DNA from 3 places in the Rahnella selenatireducens genome. Region 3 is predicted to be linked to each of the others. Evidence: predicted binding sites of a transcription regulator. Region 3 holds the regulator's gene; each other region holds the start of a gene.
What was found. Region 3 encodes Fur, which represses iron uptake genes when iron is present. Its sites were predicted from a motif close to ATAATAATGAGAACNACTATCAA; they were not measured.
Positions count from the first base shown of each region.

Region 1: a site for Fur is predicted at 1,854-1,876, ahead of fes (enterochelin esterase). Genes of this name have one in related genera too.
Region 2: a site for Fur is predicted at 2,231-2,253, ahead of ACLBVC_RS13180 (TonB-dependent siderophore receptor). Genes of this name have one in related genera too.

Region 1 covers NZ_JBKEZJ010000031.1:9,895-17,310, forward strand. Annotated here, with positions in the region: gene ACLBVC_RS24315 (ATP-binding cassette domain-containing protein) at 1-438, shown strand, start outside; gene fes (enterochelin esterase) at 406-1,761, opposite strand; gene ACLBVC_RS24325 (TonB-dependent siderophore receptor) at 1,992-4,262, shown strand; partial or broken gene ACLBVC_RS24330 (transposase) at 4,317-4,754, opposite strand; partial or broken gene ACLBVC_RS24335 (ABC transporter permease subunit) at 4,750-5,157, shown strand; gene malG (maltose ABC transporter permease MalG) at 5,171-6,061, shown strand; gene ACLBVC_RS24345 (alpha/beta hydrolase) at 6,272-7,183, opposite strand; gene ACLBVC_RS24350 (hypothetical protein) at 7,366-7,416, shown strand, end outside.
Region 2 covers NZ_JBKEZJ010000007.1:36,421-43,836, reverse strand. Annotated here, with positions in the region: gene ACLBVC_RS13180 (TonB-dependent siderophore receptor) at 65-2,194, opposite strand; gene ACLBVC_RS13175 (protein YebF) at 2,392-2,763, opposite strand; gene ACLBVC_RS13170 (NAD(P)-dependent oxidoreductase) at 2,979-3,854, shown strand; gene ACLBVC_RS13165 (isopenicillin N synthase family dioxygenase) at 4,013-5,026, shown strand; gene ACLBVC_RS13160 (HlyD family secretion protein) at 5,028-6,077, opposite strand; gene ACLBVC_RS13155 (MFS transporter) at 6,126-7,416, opposite strand, start outside.
Region 3 covers NZ_JBKEZJ010000001.1:428,873-436,288, forward strand. Annotated here, with positions in the region: gene ACLBVC_RS02085 (methyl-accepting chemotaxis protein) at 1-349, opposite strand, end outside; gene fldA (flavodoxin FldA) at 760-1,287, shown strand; gene fur (ferric iron uptake transcriptional regulator) at 1,603-2,058, shown strand; gene chiQ (ChiQ/YbfN family lipoprotein) at 2,199-2,540, opposite strand; gene chiP (chitoporin ChiP) at 2,554-3,966, opposite strand; gene glnS (glutamine--tRNA ligase) at 4,433-6,103, opposite strand; gene nagE (PTS N-acetyl glucosamine transporter subunit IIABC) at 6,295-7,416, opposite strand, start outside.

The DNA.
Region 1 (7,416 bases), on a different contig from region 3:
CAGGCTGTCGATGACGCGATGCGGGCAACCGGTGTTTATGAACTGGCGGAAAGCACGGTGAATTCACTGTCCGGCGGTCAGCGCCAGCGGGTGTGGATTGCCATGGTGCTGGCGCAGCAAACGCCGCTGCTGCTTTTGGACGAGCCGACGACCTGGCTGGATATCGCTCATCAGATTGATTTGATGGAGTTGATGTGTCGCCTGAATCAGGAAAATGGTCGGACGCTGGTCGTCGTGCTGCACGATCTGAATCAGGCCTGCCGCTACGCCGGGCATCTTATCGCCATGCGCGACGGAAAAATCCTCGCAGAAGGCGCGCCTGCCGATATCGTGACGCCGGAACTGATTGAGCAGGTTTTCGGATTGCGTTGCTCAATCATCGACTGCCCGGTGTCACATACGCCGTTAATTATTCCGCTCGGTAATTTTGCCGTTTGACGAAGGATCCCCGGCGGCCCACTGTGTCTCATCCCACAGACTGCAGAGGCCGTCGAGCAAACCTCCGCGCCACCACAGCGCGTCGTGCCCGCCTTCCAGCACACGGTAATGCACCTGATTGGGGGTCGGTTTCAGCAGCGCCTCCATCTGATTATTCACGTCATAAATCAGCTTTTCGTTTCTGCCGGCTTCCATAAAGATTTTCAAATGGCTGCGTTCCCCCAGTCCTTTTTCAACCTGGGACAGGATGCTTTCCGCTTCTTGCTGATCATCACTGGCTTGCTGACGATGGCGGCGCGGCCACCAGAAAGACCCCGACTGACTCAGCACGCAGCCGAAACGTTCGGGCCAGTGCAAACCGGCGTACAGCGAAGAAAGGCCACCAAAACTCTGCCCCGCGACCACCGTTTTTTGCGCGTTATCGCTGTGCGCGGCCAGTTTTTTCACCTGCGGCAATAACTCGTCCTGCACCGCCAGCCAGAACTCCGGATTGCAGGTCAGCTCGCGGCTGCGAGTTTGAATATCAATAACATCAATCAGCACGTAGACCGCGTCGGGCAGTGCCCCTTCGCGCGTAAGCTGCATCAGCGGCTGCCAGACGGGCATCTGTTTCGCCCAGAACTGGCCGTCGAGCAGGATCGCCAGCGGGCGCGAAGCAGGCTCCTGGCTTGCGCCGGTGGTAAACACCCAGACGTTTCGCATATTCCCCAGACGCGCACTTTTCCAGCGGAATGTTTCTAACGCAGCCGGAGCTTGCGGCGCTTTCGGGCCATGAAGATCAAACTCTGCCCAGGCGGGCTGCGGCAATGCTTCCGGCATATGCAGGCCGGACAACGCATGGGATTTTGCACCGGGCCACGGGCGATGCGGATTCAGCGGATCGTGCGTCGCGTGGCGGAAGAGGTTTTTCCACCATTCGCGCGCGGCAAGCATGCTCTGATAATCATCGTTATTTTGCGGAAATTCAGCGCCGGATTCGGTACGCGGGATCATGCTGTAGCTTCCGCGCCAGTCCGCACGCAACTCGGTCTGCCAGTGCCAGACATCCGTTCCGGCCAGCCGCTGCAAACTCTGCGGCGGCGACGACTGATGGTGATCGGTGATGCCGTTGATGTTGATCCAGACACGCTGGGTCTCCGACGTCGTTTCGTCGCCCTGCGGATCCCGCCAGAAGAACGTCACACGACAAAAACCATCGCGCGAAGGTTCTGTCCACGGCGTTCCCCGCGTAGCAATTTCATTCCACCACGCGGCACTTCCGGCCAGAGGTTCCAACAACATGGCCTGAGCAATAGGCTTTTCCGGATGCTGATATTTCATCATTTTTTACGCTTTACAGCCTTCTGGCAGACAAGAAAAAACATTCCCGGTACGGCGCTTTACACTTTCCCTACAAATTAGGAATGCCAATCGCATTGATAATTATTTTCATTTGCAATAATGTGTTACCGCCCGTAACGCGGGTCAATAAAAACTACACACACAACAGGCCATCCTCCTGTTCAATCTCGCTATTTTTCAGGAAAGGATGGAATTTCAGGGCAGAATCCGACATGAAAAGCAGGCTACCACACTATTCGCTGGCAACCTTAATCGGGCTGGGATCAGCGCTTACTTTCCCCGTCAGCGCAGCAGAAACCTCCGCAACAACCGCAACAGAAACCGGGACTACGGCCGCAGAAACGCCGAAAAAAACCGAAGACACTCTAGTCGTCACCGCTGCACAGCAAAACCTTCAGGCTCCGGGTGTTTCCACCATCACGTCTGACGAAATCCAAAAACGCCCACCGGCACGCGACATCAACGAACTGATCCGCACCATGCCCGGCGTAAACCTGACCGGCAACTCCACCAGCGGCCAGCGCGGCAACAACCGCCAGATTGATATCCGTGGCATGGGCCCGGAAAACACCCTGATCCTGATCGACGGTTTACCAGTGAACAGCCGCAACTCCGTACGTCAGGGCTGGCGCGGTGAGCGTGATACCCGCGGCGATACCAGCTGGGTTCCGCCAGATATGATTGACCGCATCGAAGTGATCCGCGGCCCGGCGGCGGCGCGTTATGGCAACGGCGCGGCAGGCGGCGTGGTGAATATCATCACCAAAAAAGACACCAGCGAATGGCACGGTTCATGGAATACCTACATGAACGCGCCACAGCATAAAGAAGAAGGCTCAACGAAACGCACCGATTTCAGCCTGTCCGGCCCGCTCAGCGACCAGTTCAGTTTCCGTCTGTTTGGCGGCTACAGCAAAACGCAGGCTGATTCGCAGTATATCAACGACGGCCATCAGTCCGAACGCACCGGCACCTATGCCGACACCGTTCCGGCAGGTCGCGAAGGCGTCATCAATAAAAATATCGACGCCATGCTGCACTGGGATTTCGCCCGCATGCAGTCACTGGAGTTTGAGGTGTCCAACAGCCGTCAGGGCAACCTGTACGCCGGTGACACGCAAAACACCAATACCAGTGCGCTGGTTAAAAGTATGTACGGCAAAGAGACCAACCGTATTTACCGCCAGTCCTACGCCCTGACGTACAAAGGCGCATGGGACAACGGCGTTTCCACCACCAACTATGTGCAGTACGAAAAAACCCGTAACTCACGCATGGATGAAGGTCTGGCGGGAGGCACCGAGGGGATTTTCTCTGACGACAGCTTCAACACCATCGCGCTGGGCGACATTCTTGCGCACAGCGAAGTCAGCATTCCGTTTGATTTAGGCGTGCCGCAAACCGCCACGTTAGGCACTGAATGGAACCAGCAGAAGATGAAAGATCCGTCTTCCAACGTTCAGTCTATGCTCGGCGGTGCCATTGACGGTATCGACAGCACCGGCCGCAGCCCGTATTCGCAGGCGGAAATCTTCTCGCTATTTGCGGAAGACAACATCGAACTGACCGACAGCACAATGCTGGTTCCGGGCCTGCGTTTCGATCATCATTCTATTGTCGGCAATAACTGGAGTCCTTCCCTGAATCTGTCTCAGGAACTGGGCGATGATTTCACGTTGAAAATGGGGATCGCGCGTGCCTACAAAGCGCCAAGCCTGTATCAGACCAACCCGAACTACGTGCTTTACAGTAAAGGCCAGGGTTGTGCAGCCAGCGGCGGTGGCTGTTATCTGGTGGGGAATAAAGATCTCGATGCAGAAACCAGCATCAACAAAGAGATCGGTCTTGAGTTCCACCGCAACGGCTATCAGGCGGGCGTGACGTACTTCCGTAACGATTACCGCAACAAAATTGAAGCGGGCTATCTGCCAACCGGCACATCAACGACGGGTACTACTGACGTTTATAAATGGCAAAACATACCTAAAGCCGTCGTTCAGGGTCTGGAAGGGACGTTGAATATTCCGGTCACCAGCACTATTTCCTGGAATAACAACGGAACTTACATGATTGAAAGTAAAAACAAAGAGACCGGCGATTATCTGTCGATCATCCCTGAGTTTACGATCAACTCCACGCTGAGCTGGCAGGCAACGGAAGATTTCTCCGTGCAGTCCACCCTGACCTGGTATGGCCGTCAGAAGCCGAAAAAATACAACTACAAGGGTGAAGCCGTAACCGGAAGTGAGAAGAATGAAGTCAGCCCGTATTCAGTGGTTGGCCTGAGTGGCACGTACGTGGCGACTAAAAATGTCAGCATAACCGCAGGTATTGATAATGTGTTCGACAAGCGTCAGTTCCGCGCGGGCAATGCCCAGACAGTGGGTAACGCCACCACTAACGCCTATATGTACGGCGCGGGTGCAGCAACCTACAACGAACCGGGCCGGACTTTCTACATGAGCCTGAACACGCACTTCTAAGCACAGCCTCTGACCTGAAAAAAAGCCACCTGCAAAGGTGGTAATGCCAGTCAGTTAAGCAACTGACTGGCTTTTTCCCCGTGCTTTTGGATACTTCCGGGGTCTCTCTTTTACCACTCTTGGGAAGGCCCTTTCTCTTCTTGTCGGCAGCTTCACCATCTGCGCCATACTCTCCAGATTACGCAGCAGTTCTGGGATCCGGCCCGGTGATGCGCCCTGAAGCGTCATTAACATCCTCATCACCAGACTGCACGAGTCTGAGAAGCTTAGCTGGTTCGGCCAGTAACCCTTAAGGTTTTTCGCCATCTTAATCATCTGATAACGAACAAGATTATAAGCCAACAGCACGCCCCATAACTCCTGCTCGACAAGCTCTGGTTTTTTACTTCTCAGCGTTAACCGACTCAGTAACATCGTCTGCTTGATTTCACGATAACCCAGTTCGATCTCCCAACGGTGGCTGTAGAGTTCAGTCATTTCTCCCCCCGGATATCCGTACATGATGATCCTGTGCATGGGCCTGCTGAAAGCCATTCCCGACGATCTGTACGAAGCTTCTGCAATGGACGGCGCGACGCCGATGCAGAACTTCTTCCGCATCACGCTGCCGCTGTTAATCAAGCCGCTGACGCCGCTGATGATCGCCAGCTTCGCGTTTAACTTTAATAACTTCGTGCTGATCCAGCTGCTGACCAACGGCGGCCCGGACATGCTCGGCACCACCACACCGGCCGGACACACCGATTTGCTGGTCAGTTATACCTACCGCATCGCCTTCGAAGGCGGCGGCGGGCAGGACTTCGGGCTGGCGGCGGCGATTGCCACGCTGATCTTCCTGCTGGTTGGCGCACTGGCTATCGTGAACCTGAAAGCTTCACGCATGAAATTCGACTGAGGAGAAACACAAAATGCCAATGGTTAAACCTAAGTCGCAAAAAGTCAGATTACTGGTGACGCACCTTTTGCTGCTGTGCTTTCTGGCACTGATCCTGTTCCCGCTGCTGATGGTATTCGCAATCTCGCTGCGGCCGGGTAACTTTGCAACCGGCAGCCTGATCCCCGATCAGGTCTCGTGGGATCACTGGAAACTGGCGCTGGGAATTACAGTGACCAACAGCGACGGCAGCATTACGCCGCCGCCGTTCCCGGTCATGCTGTGGTTGTGGAACTCAATCAAGATCGCCGGGATCACCGCCGTCGGGATCGTGGCGCTTTCCACGACGTGCGCCTACGCCTTTGCCCGCATGAAATTCCGTGGCAAAAGCTCGCTGCTTAAAGGGATGCTGATCTTCCAGATGTTCCCGGCGGTGCTGTCGCTGGTGGCGTTATACGCCCTCTTCGACCGCCTGGGCATTTACGTACCGTTCCTCGGGCTGAACACCCACGGCGGCGTCATTTTTGCGTACATGGGCGGCATCGCGTTACACGTCTGGACCATCAAAGGGTATTTCGAAACCATCGACGGCTCGCTGGAAGAAGCCGCCGCGCTGGACGGCGCCAGCCCGTGGCAGGCCTTCCGGCTGGTACTTTTGCCGCTGTCCGTCCCGATTCTGGCGGTGGTCTTTATTCTGTCGTTCATCGCCGCGATTACCGAAGTGCCGGTGGCATCGCTGTTACTGCGTGACGTAAACAGCTACACCCTGGCGGTGGGTATGCAGCAATATCTCAACCCGCAAAACTACCTGTGGGGCGACTTTGCGGCTGCCGCAATTCTGTCTGCCATCCCGATTACGGCAGTGTTCCTGATAGCCCAACGCTGGCTGGTCGGCGGCCTGACGGCAGGCGGTGTGAAAGGTTAACTGTAAGACTAATGCGCTTACCTCCAAAATAATTCGAGGTGCAGAAAGGCGGCAAGTGAGTGAATCCCGATGAGCTGAGAATAAATCAGTGATTCGGGTGAGCGAGTGCAGCCAACGCATCTGCAGTTCGAAGTATGAAGGAGGGTTTGATTTCCCTGTGTCTTCAGCGGCTTAATAGGCCGCTTTTTTTTATTTGAGAATTATGATGACCTACAGGGTGCTGAGGCGGGTTGCGATATCGCGCATGGCATTTCGCGCCGTCTGGCTGATTCCGCCAAGCTGGAAAAAACCGTGGATAACGCCCGGATAACGCTGCGCTGTACAGCTGACGCCCTGTTCCGTCAGGCGGGTAAACAACATTTCACCTTCATCGCATAACGGATCGTATTCGGCTGTAATGATATGCACCGGCGGCAACCCGGAGAAATCATCACGCCATAACGGGCTGACTTCAGGATGCATAAAATCCGTGTCAGGATAATAAGCTTCAAAACCGCTGAGCAACGTGTCGCTGGTGAGGACGTAATCAAAACCATTACGCTGATGGCTGGCAGATGACGCCGTGGCGTCAATCATCGGGTAAATCAGAACCAGCTGCTGAGGTAACCACTGCCCCGCATAGCGCAGGCGAAACGCTGTTATCAGGGCAATATGTGCGCCCGCACTGTCCCCCGCAAAGGCAATGCGGCGGCGATCAACGCCCAACCTCCCGGCATGTTCCCGGATCAGATTTGCAGCTCGTTCCGCATCATCGTGCGCCGCCGGATAAACGTGCTCAGGTGCCAGACGGTATTGCACCGCAATCACCCGACAGCCGCTGAAAAAGGCAAGCTGACGCAACTGATTTTCATGCGTCGCAAAACCGCCACTCACAAAACAGCCGCCATGAAAATAGATCACAGCAGGCAGTATTTCATCCGCATTTAAAGGCGACACCACCCGCAATGAAATGCCATCGATAACCACATCTTCAACATTTACGCGCTGCTCGATCTCCCCCGCCAAAACCGTGCTGGCAACATACCCGGCACGACGCGCCTCATAAGTCTGACTGCGTGATGACGGACGACCTGCGGCGATAAAATCATTAACGAGGGAGGCGATTTCGGGTTCCAGAGGCATGGGGGATCTTCCTGAGTGTGGGGGAATTTAGGAGTGTAATACTGCTGGGCCAAAGAGGAAATAGCTTGAATTCACTATGACTAATGTCACACCCCAATATTTATATGATTATATATATCAAAATATTGCGGCAATCTTACGGATAAAATAGAATACTCAGATTATTAAAAAAGAAGGATGTTATGATGAGCATTAAATACCTTAATATATTAAAATTAATTGAGATTGAAGAA
Region 2 (7,416 bases), on a different contig from region 3:
TAGCAGGCAATAACAAACCGGCACAATGGCGTGCCGGTTTGCTTGTATATCAGAACCTCTTCTATCAGAAATCTACCGCCGCAGAGAGCACCACATTGCGCGGCTCGCCTTCAATCACGCGCAGGTTTCCGGCGCTCGACGAGTAATACTCTTTGTCGAACAGGTTATTCATGTTCAGCTTAATCTGCGTATGCTTGCCCAGCAGCTGATTGTCCCAAGCCACAAAGGCGTCGGCCACGGTGTAATCCGGCATAGTGAAACTGTTTTCCGGATCACCGGCGCGGCTGCCAACATAACGCGCACCGCCGCCAATACGAATGTCCCCCGGCACCACCGACCAGCGCAGGGTATGGCTGAGATACAGGCTACCCATATGGGTCGGAGCATTCACCAGACGGTTACCGACGTTGGATGAGTTCACGTTATCTTCGGTGATTTCGGTTTTGTCATAGCTGTAGTTGGCGGTGACATTCCAGTCTTTGGCGATTTCACCGTTAAGCTCGACTTCTGCACCGGTTGACCGCGCTTTCGGGATATTGCGCGTCACACCGTTGATGTAGACCGACATATCTTCTTCATCAATACGGTACACCGCCAGCGTGGCATCCAGACGTGGCGAAATCTGCCATTTGGTACCGACTTCGTACGTGGTACCCAGCTCTGGTTTGGAGACATTGCCGTCATCGTCCGTATCCGTCGATGGCGTGAACGACTTGCTGTAGTTGGCATAGAAGGACAGATCGTCGGTCAGCTTATACACCACGCCAATCTGCGGCAGGAACTTGTTATCGGTATCGTCCAGACTTTGTGTCGGTGTCACGAAACCGGAGGTCTGCTTCTGGTTGTAATGCTGGTAACGGCCACCCACGACGCCAATCCATTTATCGGTCAGATGAATGCTGTCTTTGAGATAGATGGATTTGTTGTAGAGCGTATTGCGCAGATTACTGTTGCTGTCGGAATAGGTGCTGCTGTTGGTGGTGGGCTCCACGCCGTACACAGGATCGTACATGTTGAATGTGCTGAACGTTTTACCGCGATAAGAATACTGCTTATAGGTTTCGTTCTTCTCATAATCAACGCCAATCAGCAGATCATTCATCATGCCGAAGATCTTCTGATTGCCAATCCAGTCCCATGACGTGTAACTGGTCTGATGATTGAAGCCTCGGTTGGCATCTGCGCGGCGGGTGACAGCCCCGGTTTCCGTATTAACGGCGGTAGCACGCACTTCATTGCTGTCATAACGACGTTGCTGCCAGGCGTACGTCAGACGGGTTTTCCAGTCGTCGCTGACCTGATATTCCCAGGTGGTGTTCAGACGTTTGGTTTTACCCCAGGCGTGGTTTGCCAGTTCGTCCAGACGGCGGTTATACGGGATATCTACAGGTTTGCCGTTGATAAACGCAGTTCCACGGTCATAGGGAATATCGTATTTGTATTCCTGATAACTGATATTGAAACTGGCTTTCTCACCAAACCAGCTCAGGGAAGGTGCGAGCAGGGTATGTGAGTCGCTGCCGAAGTTACGCCAGTAATCTTCATACTGACGCTCGGCAATCATGCGGAATGCAAAACCGTTGCCCAGCGGGCCGGTGACGTCAATCGTCCCCGCACCGCCGCCGAAACCGCCGGTGCGGCCACTGACGCGGGTATTCCAGTCATATTGTGGCTTTTTGCTGATCATGTTGATCACGCCGCCGGGGTTTTGGATCCCGTACAGCAAAGACGCCGATCCTTTCAGCACTTCGATGCGATCGATAGTGGAATCAAAACCCAGCCCCTGATTACTGCGCACGCCGTCAATCAGAATGGAACCGTCGCTGTTAGCGCCAAATCCGCGTTTCACGAAACCGTCTTCCGTGCCGCCGAGCGTATTACCCTGCGTCACGCCGCTGACGAACTTCATTGCGTCATCGAGCGAGGTGACGTCGTAATCCTGAATCATCGACTGTGTGACGACGCTGACGGACTGCGGCGTTTCGCTGAGTGGCGCATCGCCTTTGCTGGCCGTCGAACTTTGCGATGCGCTGTAATCGGTGGTATCCAGCGCGTCAGCCTGCGCATTGACGGTGATGGAATCTTCAGACGTTTGTGTCGCAGCCAGAAGGGGGGAACAATTCAAAATAGCCAAAGCCAGCACGGATTTTTTGAATCCGTTGGCCGCCCTGCGTGGGGCTTTTATACCAGACATGTGAATATCCCTGAAAAGAATGACAAAAAGCATTAAATGCAAATGATAACGCTTTTCATTCTAATCAAGGCTTTTACAAAGAGAAACAAATTTAACAATTTCAATAGTTACAATTCCGGGGCGGAACAGGGGTGGCGTGGGGAAAAGGAAGGGGGGCTGACGATTTCCTCCCCGGTGAAGGGGAGGAAAAGCGGGAATTATTCGACGGTGGAATATTTCACGTAATGGTTTGAGCAGTTGAAGTGCGCTACATAACCCAGCGTGCCGTTCGGCCCTTTGGCGCTGAAAGGAATGTGGTAAGTGCCTTTGTCTTCTTTGACGTCATCGCTGATGAAATTCAACACCGGCACGGAGGTGCCCATATTATCTTTATCATTGCCCCAGTTGGGAATGCGGTTTTGCATGTAATCGCGGGTCACAGTGTCGATGGCGTTATCTTTGGTGATGGTGCTGCATGCGCCTTCAGTCGTGCGCTGCATCCACCACGGATACACATAGACCGAGCCCAGCATCAGCACCATCAGGGCGAAAATGACGGAAATGATTCCGATTAATACGACTTTACTCATAGTGCTTGCAGCTCCTGAAAATTCTCAGTCAAATCAGAGTTGTCGGGCATTATTGTTAAATCCCGGCACGAAAGCGCGTATGTTACGCCAGTTCGCCAACAGAGGTTAAGTATTATAAGCCCTTCTGTTGCATTCGGTTACAGAAGCCGGTTCCGCCGCAGGGTCTGCGATGATAGCCTTTTGAATACACTTAACGTTTGCACAAGGAGTAAGACATGAGTCAGCAACCTGTAGTCGCGGTGCTCGGTCTGGGGGCAATGGGACACGCATTTGCCACCAATCTGATTAAAAAAGGTTTCACCACCCGCGTGTGGAACCGGACAGCATCGCGTGGTGACGATCTGGTGAAGGCGGGCGCGCAACGCGGCCTGACACCGCGCGAAACCGCAGAAGGTGCCGATGTGGTGATAACGATGTTGTCGGACGGCAAAACGTCTCTGGAAGTTTATCAGGGCGATAACGGGCTTTTAGCAGGGCTGAAGCAGGGCGGAATTATCGCGCAAATGGGAACGCTGGGCGTCGATGCCACTGAATCGCTGATTGCGCTGATTAAAGAACAGCGCCCGGACGTGGTGTTCTTTGATGCGCCGGTTTCTGGCACCAAAGCGCCCGCTGAACAGGCGCAAATTGTGGTGCTGGCCAGCGGTGATCGCGAGGTGGGTGCGGCAGTTGAACTGGTTTTTGCCGCCATTTCGAAAGCCACTAAATGGCTGGGTGAAGCCGGTCGTGCGTCTAAAATGAAACTGGTGGTTAACGCGTGGCTGATTGCCATGATGGAAGGTATCGCCGAAAGTACCCAACTGGCCGAAGAACTGGGCTTTACGCCGGATGACCTGTGGGACGTGCTCGACGGCGGTCCGCTGGCGGCGCCCTACATCAAAGGTAAAATGGCGATGTTCAAAAGCGGCGATTACACCCCGCAGATGCAGCTGACCTGGGCGCTCAAAGATATCAATCTGGCGATTGATGCGGGCAGTAAGCTAGAGTTGCCTGTAATGAAACGCATCAGTGAAACCTGGCAGGCCGCCGTGGATGGCGGTTATGGCGATCAGGATCTGGCGGTGGTTTACCGCTATCTTGGTTCCCGCTGACCGTCGAGGCCCACGGACGGGCGTGTTATAACCGGTTAATATCCCGCGTAGTTTTTCATAACCCCGAAGCATAAACCAGATTATCTGGCTATTGGTCGGCCGCTCCGGCGCTGTGATAGCGTTGACGATTATCACCCATAATCACGGCGGAGTAAGCAATGAGCCAGACGTCAACAACTATCCCTTTGGTCGATTTCAGCCTGTTTTCCGGTACGCCAGAAGAGCGCGAAACATTTTTGTCGCAGTTGCGTTACGCCGCCCGCGAAATTGGTTTCTTCTATCTGAAAAACCACGGTGTGGATGCCACGTTGCTTCATGACGTCCAGCGCGTGGCGCGGGAGTTCTTTGCCTTGCCGGAAGAGGATAAGCTGGCCGTCGCCATGATCCATTCCCCGCATTTTCGCGGCTATAATCGCGCTGCGTCAGAGATTACCCGCGGTCAGCCGGACTGGCGCGAACAGTTTGATCTGGGTGCCGAACGGCCAAAATTACCGGTAAGCGGAGAAACGCCTGCGTGGGCGAGATTGCAGGGGCCCAATCAGTGGCCGGAAACATTGCCTGAGTTGCGCCCGCTGCTGCTGCGCTGGCAGAGAGAAATGACGGCGATGTCGCTGCGTTTATTGCGTGCTTTTGCGCTGGCGTTGAAACTGCCGGAAGACGCCTTTGATCCGCTTTACGGCGAAAAACCCAATGAACACATTAAGCTGATCCGCTATCCGGGGCGGGCGGCTGGCGCAGGAAATCAGGGCGTCGGCGCGCATAAAGATTCAGGTTTCCTGAGCTTTTTATTGCAGGATCAACAGCGTGGTTTGCAGGTTGAAGTTGAGGAAAATCAATGGGTCGATGCGCTGCCGGTGGCGGATACGCTGGTGGTGAATATCGGCGAACTGCTGGAGCTGGCCACCAACGGTTACTTGCGTGCGACGGTTCACCGCGTGGTGTCTCCGCCTGCTGAAGGCGAACGGCTTTCGCTGGCCTTTTTCCTCGGCGCGCAGCTGGATGCCGTTGTACCGCTATTTCCGCTGCCGCCTGAACTGGCTAAAGAAGCCCGTGGCGATGCCAGCGATCCGCTTAATCCGCTGTTCCGCGACGTAGGATTCAACTATCTGAAAGGGCGGCTGCGCTCTCATCCTGACGTTGCGCAGCGCTATTACGCCGATATTGTCGGCTGATTCAAATTTTGGGTGCCTTTGAGGTGTCAACGCTGACGACGGTGGACATTCCCGGTCGCAGCTGGTCGCTCTGCGCCTGATCCGGTTCCAGCTCGATGCGTACCGCAATACGCTGAGAAATCTTGGTGAAATTTCCGGTCGCATTATCGGCTTTCAGAACGCTAAATTCCGAACCGGCGGCCGGAGAAATCCGCACAACGTGGCCTTTAAACGGATGATCGTTCAGTGCATCCACCGTGAATGATGCGGGCGTCCCGACAGCCATTCCCGCCAGCTGGCGCTCTTTAAAATTCGCCGTCACCCAGACCTGTTTTGGCGTGACCGATGTCAGTTGCGTTCCGGCGCTGACGTATTGCCCGATACGGGCGCTGATTTCGCCTAGCTGCCCGTCGGACGGCGCGACAATTTGCGTGTGCTGTAAATTGATTTGTGCCACTTCAACTTTTGCCTGCGCGGCTTTTAATGCCGCAGCCAGCGACGCTTTATTGGCTTCCACCAGCGCGAGACTCTGGCGTGCAATATTCACGGATGCGCGCGCTTTTGCCACGTTGGCCTCCGCTGTCAGCAACGCCGCCTGAAGTTCATCTCCGGTGGTTTTTGACACCAATCCTTTTTGCAGCAATGGCCTGTTGCGATGGGTATCGAGTGACGCCTTGCTTTGTGTTGCCTGCGCGCTTTGCAATTCCGCTTCTTCAAGTTGCAGGCTGGCAGCACCGGACGCACGGTTCTGCTCGAAGTTTTGCAGCGTCACCTGCGCCTGCGCCGCCGCGGCTTCGGCCTGTAACAGCTCCTGCCGGTAAGTGCTGTCGTCAATCACAAACAGTACGTCGCCTTTTTTCACCGGCATAAAATCCTGCACTTTCACCCCGGTGATGTAACCCGAAACCTGCGGGCTGAGCAGGGTGACGTTCCCCCGGATATAGGCGTTATCGGTCGATTCCACCCTGGAGTTAAACGGAAACAGCTGCCAGCTGTACAACACAATCATCACGCCAATAATACCTAAGCAAAGCACTACAATAATGGATGGATAACGAAAGATATTTTTCATCACTTTGTCCGTATACCTCGTTTTAATTCGTCAACAGGATCTGTTTATTCAGGCAACCGCTTCGGAGGCTGCGCGTTTTTTTGTCTGGATCCTTCCGGCAATAATGTGTCCGCCGAGCACGGCGATACAGCCCAGCGACATATAAAAAACCACCCTAAAAACATCGTTGTAGGCCAGCAGTCCTGCCTGCTGGGTGATCTTAATGCTCAGTTGCGCCAGACCTTCGGCGCTCAGCTGTGTGCTATCCGCCAGAACCGGTTTCAGCAGGTGGCTGTATTGGGAAATTCGTTCGACCACCAGCGGATTCTGCAAGCTGATATGTTCAACCAGAACGGCGGAATGATACTTCTCACGCAATATCTGAATAGTGCCCAGAAAAGCGCCGCCGACTTGTGCGCCGACGTTCTGCGTCGACAGAAACACCAGCACGAAACTGATGATCTGGCTTTGCCCGAACTGCAACGCGCGGATAAAACCCAGCCATAAGGACGTCGGAAGAAAGATGGCACCGGCAAACGCAATCATGCCCTGTGTCAGGTAAAACTGTTCTGGCCGGGTGTCCGCAGTCGAACTGGCGTCCATCAGCGAAGCCACGGCAATCAGGGCAATGGAAAACAGATGGATATAAACGATGCGGTTCGCTTTATGAATAATGCTGACGACCACCAGCCCGGCAACAGTCGCGGCCAGAATCACGTAAAACAGCGTAACCAGTTGGTCATTCACCAGGCCGACCAGATTCAGAAAGCCAACCATGCCGGTGGTTTGTTCGGAAAGCAGCATACGGATAAACAGCATCGAGCCGGTGAACAGCAGCATTTCCGGCGTCATCAACCAGCGCAAATCGATAATCGGATTCTTACGCTTCAGCTCGACCATAAAAGACAGTGTCAGCGCAATAATCCCGACCACCAGCACTTCGCCGATCCAGTCTTTCTCCTGCCACCAGTAATAACGGCCCATCGTCAGCACCACGGACATACAGGCGACGGCGGTGGCGATCAGCGGATAGCTGATCCAGTCGATGCGTTCGAATACTTTTACGCGCGGCGGATGCGTCAGCGGCAGGATCCAGATAATTGCCAGACAAATCAGGGAAAGACCGGATTCCAGCATCGTCAGCTGATGCCAGTGGCCGAGATCGAGAAGATGGGGCGAGATAATGCGTGAAACCGGCAGGGCAATCTGGCTACCCGCCAGTCCGAAACACAGCCCGGCGGTGAGTTTTTTGGCCGGTGGGAAAATCTCGAACATATAAAACAACGCCAGCGGACCGAGAGAGGCCATCGCAAAACCCATCACGGCGCGCACGGCCAGCGCGGTCTGAAAATCATGGGTA
Region 3 (7,416 bases):
CCGAAGCCTCATCCAGCCCCGGATGCGGAGCCGTTTTGAAACTCGCCAGTGCCTGAGAAAGGCCATCGAGGGATTGCTTTGCCGTATCAAAAATTTCCGGCCCTTTTGACGGATCGGCCTGAAGTTGTGAGACGGCACGGCTTAAGCGTGTCACGGTACGAAAATACTGATCATTTCCTTTGCTGATCAGCGCCATATTGTTGACCAGTTCGGTACTGTTCTTCGTATTTTGTGTCAGCGTATTCAGTGAGGTAACGGTGTAAAGGGAGACACCTGCCCACATGACGCAGAAAATGCCTAAAATCGTTAATAATGCGGCCCTGATGGTGATATTTTTTAAAAACTGCACGATATGCCTCTCTCGAAACAAGGTTGTTTCTGGTCTGAGGATTGACGGGGATGCGGAGAATCAAGACAGGTAGCCAGCAGGCTTTCGCCCCCGGACATGTTTGAACACCTCTCCGGGCATCGATTTCTTTATTATGTTGAGATTCCTCTCGCTTCATCTATCGGCGGGTTGTTCTCAAAATTTAGTATTGTGAGAACATATTTCTTAATTTTGCTTTTGACCTCAATAAGCCTGAGGTTATTCAAAGCACACGAAGGCGATAACACTTAAAAAGATTGGCCGATAAACTTATCCACCAGTTAAGAAGGCGAGCTGAAACATATTCTCCGCCTCGCGAGTTTGCTATCATCTGCGTTATTATTGCCTGCAATGCAGAGCACTTCATTGAGAACAAGAGGTTAGGTAATCTTATGGCCGTAGTAGGTATCTTCTTTGGATCCGATACAGGTAACACCGAAAACATCGCGAAAATGATCCAAAAGCAATTGGGTAAAGATGTTGCAGAGGTGCATGACATTGCGAAGAGCAGCAAAGAGGATCTGGAAAAATTCGATATCTTGCTGATCGGAATTCCAACCTGGTATTACGGTGAAGCGCAGTGTGACTGGGACGACTTTTTCCCGACGCTGGAAGAGATAGATTTCGAAGGTAAGCTGGTCGCGCTGTTTGGCTGTGGCGATCAGGAAGACTATGCCGAATACTTCTGCGATGCGCTGGGTACTGTGCGTGACATCATCGAACCACGCGGCGCGGTGATTGTGGGCCACTGGCCAACTGAAGGCTATCACTTCGAAGCGTCTAAAGGTCTGGCTGATGATAAGCACTTCATCGGACTGGCAATTGACGAAGACCGTCAGCCGGAACTGACCAACGAACGTGTTGATACGTGGGTCAAACAGATCACAGAAGAGCTGAGCCTTTCAGAAATTATTGGCTAAAAACCCTGTTGGCCCTGAGGATTTATTCTACAATTGAAGGGCCAAACTATTACTGAAATTAACAATTTAACCGCTACAAAATTGTAACTTTCAGTGGTATCAAGGTACACTGAGCTCATCTGTTTTCCTATTGATCAAGTCGTTGCATTATCGAATGTGACAGGCATTTTGTGATCTTTATTAACAGGCTACGTTTTTGAGGATCGGCACACGTCTCAAAAGCGAAGAATCCTTAAGCGACAAATTTTTGTGCCGCCGATGCCACAGGCTGCATGCCTCAACTTGATTAGCACATAGTAACAGGACTGAATCCGCATGACTGACAACAACACCGCACTGAAGAAAGCCGGCTTAAAAGTCACGCTTCCGCGCCTCAAAATCCTGGAAGTGCTGCAAGCGCCGGAAGGTCATCACGTTAGTGCGGAAGATCTGTACAAACAACTGATTGATATGGGTGAAGAAATTGGCCTGGCGACGGTTTACCGCGTTCTGAACCAGTTTGATGACGCCGGTATCGTTACCCGTCATAACTTCGAAGGCGGCAAGTCTGTTTTCGAACTGACCCAACAACATCACCATGATCACCTGATCTGCCTGGATTGCGGCCGCGTTATTGAATTTCGTGACGAATATATTGAAGGCCGTCAGCGCGAGATTGCGAAGAAACACGGTATCAAACTGACCAACCACAGTCTGTATCTGTACGGCCACTGTGAGGCGGGCGATTGTCGCGAAGATGAATCTTTGCACAATGATAAACCTGCACAGTAATCTCTACGGTCAGTCCGAATAAATTAACCGCTGAAAGGCGGTTTTTTTGTGCCTGCGATTCAGGCGACGGATAAAAAAACAAACCCCGGCAAGCCGGGGTTTGTTTTTTCTTGCGATAGGTGCGCAGCGTTCGCGCCCGGTTAATTCACCGGTTTTGGCGAATTGTTAGAACGAATTTCCTGCCAGATTTTGCCACAGTCTGCCGCGTAAGCCTGACCATCGCCGGTTTTACGCGCCGTCAGACAACGCTGATAATCCACTACACGCACGGTTTCCAGCTCGGCAAACTGCTTGTGCTCCTGTTCCTGTTTTAGAACATCAAGGATCGTCTGGCACGACGCCACTTTATCCGGCGAGCCTTCTGCTTTAATGATGCAGCTGCTGTACGCCTGACGCAGTTTCGCATTTTCGGTTTGCGTAGCTGTTGGCGCACAACCCGCCAGTAACAGGGAAGTCACAACCATCATCAGTAATTTATTCATCGGTTTAGTATCCTCAGAAAATAGTGAATGGAGCGATAACGATGAATTTCACGTCTTTTTCATCCTGGAAAATGTTGCCGTAACCGCCTCCCCAGCTCGGGATATCCGAGTGGTTGTCATACTGGGTGTAATGAAGTTTGAACAGCGTCCCTTTTGCGCGGCCTTCCTGAATGGTGTAAAGCGCATCAAGGCTCCAGGCGCTTTCTTTGAGACGCTGGCTCTGATCATAGATTGGATTGGTACTCGGTTTGGCATCCCACGCATAAACATAAGAACCGCCCACTGCGAAGCCCGGCAGATCCCATTTCGCCAGGTCGTATAACACACCGGCGTAAACCGCTTTTTCGCCGTTAGCGTTGAAGTCAGAACGGTTGTCCCACCACACATCAAGACGTCCGTTAGAAGAAGAATACGTTGGGGTCATGCGTTGTAAAAAATAACCCTGATTTCCCTCAGCTTTGACCATTGTCCCTTCCAGACGCCAGTTGAACTGACCGGTGGTGTAACCGAAAGTCAATGCCTGCAACCAGGCCAAACCGTCATACAGACTGTTGGGATCGTTCTGGTTGCTGATACGATCTTCCGCGCCATAGAACTGGTAGCTGGTAGTGAGCGGATTGCCCATCAGATCAATTTTGTACGACGCTTTGGCGAAGTATTGATCGACGTAACTTTCTGCCTGACCGAAGGCCGCTTCCAGCACGAGATCATTTTTGAAGTCGTATTTCGCACCCAGCGAGTGTATATAGGAAACACCGGTTTTCTTGTCGTTCTGGCGGAAATCATCCATTTCCAGATGCCACGGCGATTTGTATTCATCCGCCCACATGTAGGAGAAACTCAGTTCGCCCGGATCGCCAAAATCATGTTTATACCCGGCTTCGGCACCGCGATAGGTACCCGGCATAAAGCTCCAGTGCGGGGCGATCAGCGTTTGTCCAGTGGGCTGAATGTAACCGGCATGGCCCCAGAATCCGCCATATTTGAATTTACCGGCCGCTTTGTAGAGGCTGACGCCGCCTTTATCACCGGAGTAGTCTTCGTCATACGCATGGTTTTTAGAGGAGAACGCGATTTCGTTCGGGTGACCGCTGTCGCTGGCTTCGGCTAATTCGATCGCGGTAAATGCGGCGAGATCGATACCGAACATGTCCCAGGCGTAGCCGGAAGAGAAATCAAGGTTCAGGTTGGCGGTCGCGTGTGAAAGGTTGGTGGCATATTTATCGTAATCGGGATTATTCACCGTGACTTTTGTGCCGTCAGGGCGGGTTTCTTCTTTCGTTTTGTTCAAATCTTTGCGGTCGCGTTCGCGCTGCCAGTAATACACACCGCCGGTCAGCGTCGAATCATCAATAAAGCCAGCCGCTCTGGCCTCTTCAGGAAACATCATTCCGCCGCCCAATAAAGTGCCAGCCAGCGTGTACATCACAGGTTTCAGGTAAGCCGATCCCCTGCCCCTGTTAAGGTGCTTGTGCATAGAAATTCCTCATTTTGACTAAAAAACGTGCAAAACCCAAACGGGTATTAAAAGCGGCCGCCAGAGGCGCAACCGTATAAAGCAGGATTAAGAGTATTTTTCGCGACGCGAATTATCAATGGGTAATTAAACCCTGATGGCTGAAGTATGACAAAGTGCACATAAAGATGAAAAAGTGTAACAAACAAGGAATGCGAAGGTTCAAATCAGTGGACTCTGGTAATCAATAACTAAAACAGTTAATTAAGGAAAAAACGTATTAATTTAAACGTTTCAGCACTCTGATATTCGGAAAGAAGAGTCTAAAAAGTAAACATGAAAAATGCATTAATTCGCGATGAAAAAGAAAATTCCGTGAATTTCTGACATAAAAAAACGCAGCCGGAGCTGCGTTTAGCAATCATTCATCGGTGACTTACGCGACGGGTTTAGATTCCCAGGTATCACGCAGGCCAACGGTACGGTTGAAGACCAGATTTTCAACGCTGGAATAACGGCTGTCAGCACAGAAGTAACCTTCACGTTCGAACTGCAGGCTGATTTCAGCCTGTGCAGCCACCAGAGAAGGCTCAACGAAACCGTGCGCGATCACCAGGGATTCCGGGTTGATCGTGGTCAGGAAGTCTTCTGCCTGGCCCGGGTTTGCCACGCTGAACAGACGGTCATACAGACGGAATTCCGCCGGTTTACCTTCAGTAGCGGAAACCCAGTGGATCACACCTTTCACCTTGCGGCCATCGGCAGGATCTTTGCTCAGCGTTTCGATGTCGTATGAGCAGAAGATCGTCGTCACATTACCTTCGGCATCTTTCTCAATGCGTTCCGCTTTGATGACATACGCATTGCGCAGACGAACTTCTTTACCCAGCACCAGACGTTTGTATTGCTTGTTCGCTTCTTCGCGGAAATCAGCCTGATCGATATAAATCTCACGGGTGAACGGCACTTCGCGGGTACCCATCTCCGGTTTGTTCGGATGATTAGGCATTTTCACCATTTGCACATCTTCACCGGTAAAGTTCTCAATGATCACTTTAACCGGATTGATGACGGCCATGGCGCGCGGTGCGTTTTCGTTCAGATCGTCACGGATACAAGATTCCAGCGCCATCATTTCGACGTTGTTGTCCTGTTTCGTCACGCCGATACGGCGGCAGAATTCACGTATGGAAGCAGCGGTGTAGCCACGACGACGCAATCCAGAAACAGTCGGCATACGCGGATCGTCCCAGCCTTCTACGATTTTATCCGTCACCAGCAGGTTCAGCTTACGCTTGGACATGATGGAATATTCGAGATTCAGACGGGAGAACTCGTATTGCCGCGGATGGCAAGGGATGGTGATGTTATCGAGAACCCAGTCGTAAAGACGACGGTTGTCCTGGAATTCCAGCGTGCACAGCGAATGGGTGATCCCTTCCAGCGCATCGGAAATGCAGTGGGTGAAATCATACATCGGGTAGATGCACCATTTTTTGCCAGTCTGATGGTGTTCCGCAAACTTAATACGGTAGATAACCGGATCGCGCATCACGAAGAACGGCGACGCCATATCGATTTTTGCACGCAGACACGCTGCGCCTTCAGCGAATTCACCGTTGCGCATTTTTTCGAACAGCGCGATGTTTTCTTCTACGCTGCGATCGCGGTACGGGCTGTTTTTGCCCGGAGACGTCAGCGAGCCACGGTATTCGCGGATTGCATCCGGAGACAGTTCGTCAACGTAAGCCAGACCTTTGTTGATCAGCTCCAGCGCATAGCCGTGCAGTTGGTCGAAGTAGTCAGAAGAATAGTGAATATCACCACTCCAGCCGAAACCTAACCACTGGACGTCGTGTTTGATCGACTCAACGAATTCGATGTCTTCTTTTGCCGGGTTAGTATCGTCAAAACGCAGGTTGCACTGCCCCTGATAGTCTTGCGCAATACCGAAGTTCAGGCAGATAGACTTCGCATGGCCGATATGCAGATAACCATTAGGCTCGGGCGGGAAACGGGTATGAACGGTATTGTGCTTCCCGGTCGCCAGATCTTCATCAATAATCTGACGGATAAAATTTGTTGGGCGGGCTTCAGCCTCACTCATTGTGCAATTCCTCTACGCAACATTGACTCTACAGATAACCTGTTATGTTCCAACAAGCCACGTCGGGAAACAACCGTTACTTGCATAAAATCGTGGTTATCTGCATACCGCGTGTCCGTAAGCAATAAAAAACGGGAAGAGATTGCTCTCTTCCCGCTAAGACCTAACTCAACTGAATCGGCGTCAGGAAATTATTTACCCTGAATCTCAAACAGTTTGGTCTGACCGGCGACGACTGAACCGCTGGCCAGTGAAATCACACCGGTGTAATCATCGATGTTGCTGACCACAACCGGGCTAATCATTGAGCGCGCGTTAGCGTTCAGGTAAGCCAGATCCAGTTCCAGTACAGGCTGACCGGTAGTGACCGTTGCGCCTTCTTCAACCAGGCGGGTAAAGCCCTGACCGTTGAGTGCAACGGTGTCGATCCCCATGTGCACCACGATTTCAGCACCGGAAGTGGTTTCCAGGCAGAACGCATGGTTGGTGTTGAAGATTTTCACCACGGTACCCGCAGCCGGAGCGACGACTGTTTTATCCGTCGGACGAATCGCGACACCATCGCCTACCGCTTTGCTGGCGAAGGCTTCGTCCGGCACCTGATCCAGCGCCACGATGTCACCCGTGACCGGAGCAACCAGCGTTTCAACCACGGTTTTAACGCTGTTTGGCACCGCTTGTGGAGCCGCCTTCACAACGACGGGCGCTGCTGCGCTGCCTGCCGCAACCGGGCCACGCGCCATCACTTTCTTCATGGCATCTGCCAGAGATTCCGCTTTTGCACCGACGATAACCTGAATGCTTTGTTTGTTCAGACGAACAATACCGGACGCCCCCAGACGTTTGCAGGCTGCATCATCAACTGTACCGGCATCTTTCACGTTCAGACGCAGGCGGGTAATACAGGCATCAATACCTTTGAAGTTATCAGAACCGCCCAGTGCGCTGATGTAGCTCACGGCCAGTTGGTTCAGACCTTCTTCAGTATTGCTGTTCGCTTCCGGCTCACCGATATGGTCGGCATCGTCTTCACGGCCTGGCGTTTTCAGGTTGAACATGCGGATAATTACGCTGAACAGTACAAAGTAGATGACGAAGAACACAACGCCCATCACCAGCAACATCCAGACGTTTTTACTTGCCGCCGGCAGGTTGTACATCAACGCGTAGTCAATCGCACCGGCAGAGAAGGAGAAGCCAGCGTGGATACCCAGCGCAGTTGCAACGTACAGGCTGATCCCGGTCAGGATGGCGTGTACTAAATACAGCAGCGGAGCAAGGAACATGAACAGGAATTCTAACGGCTCGGTCAC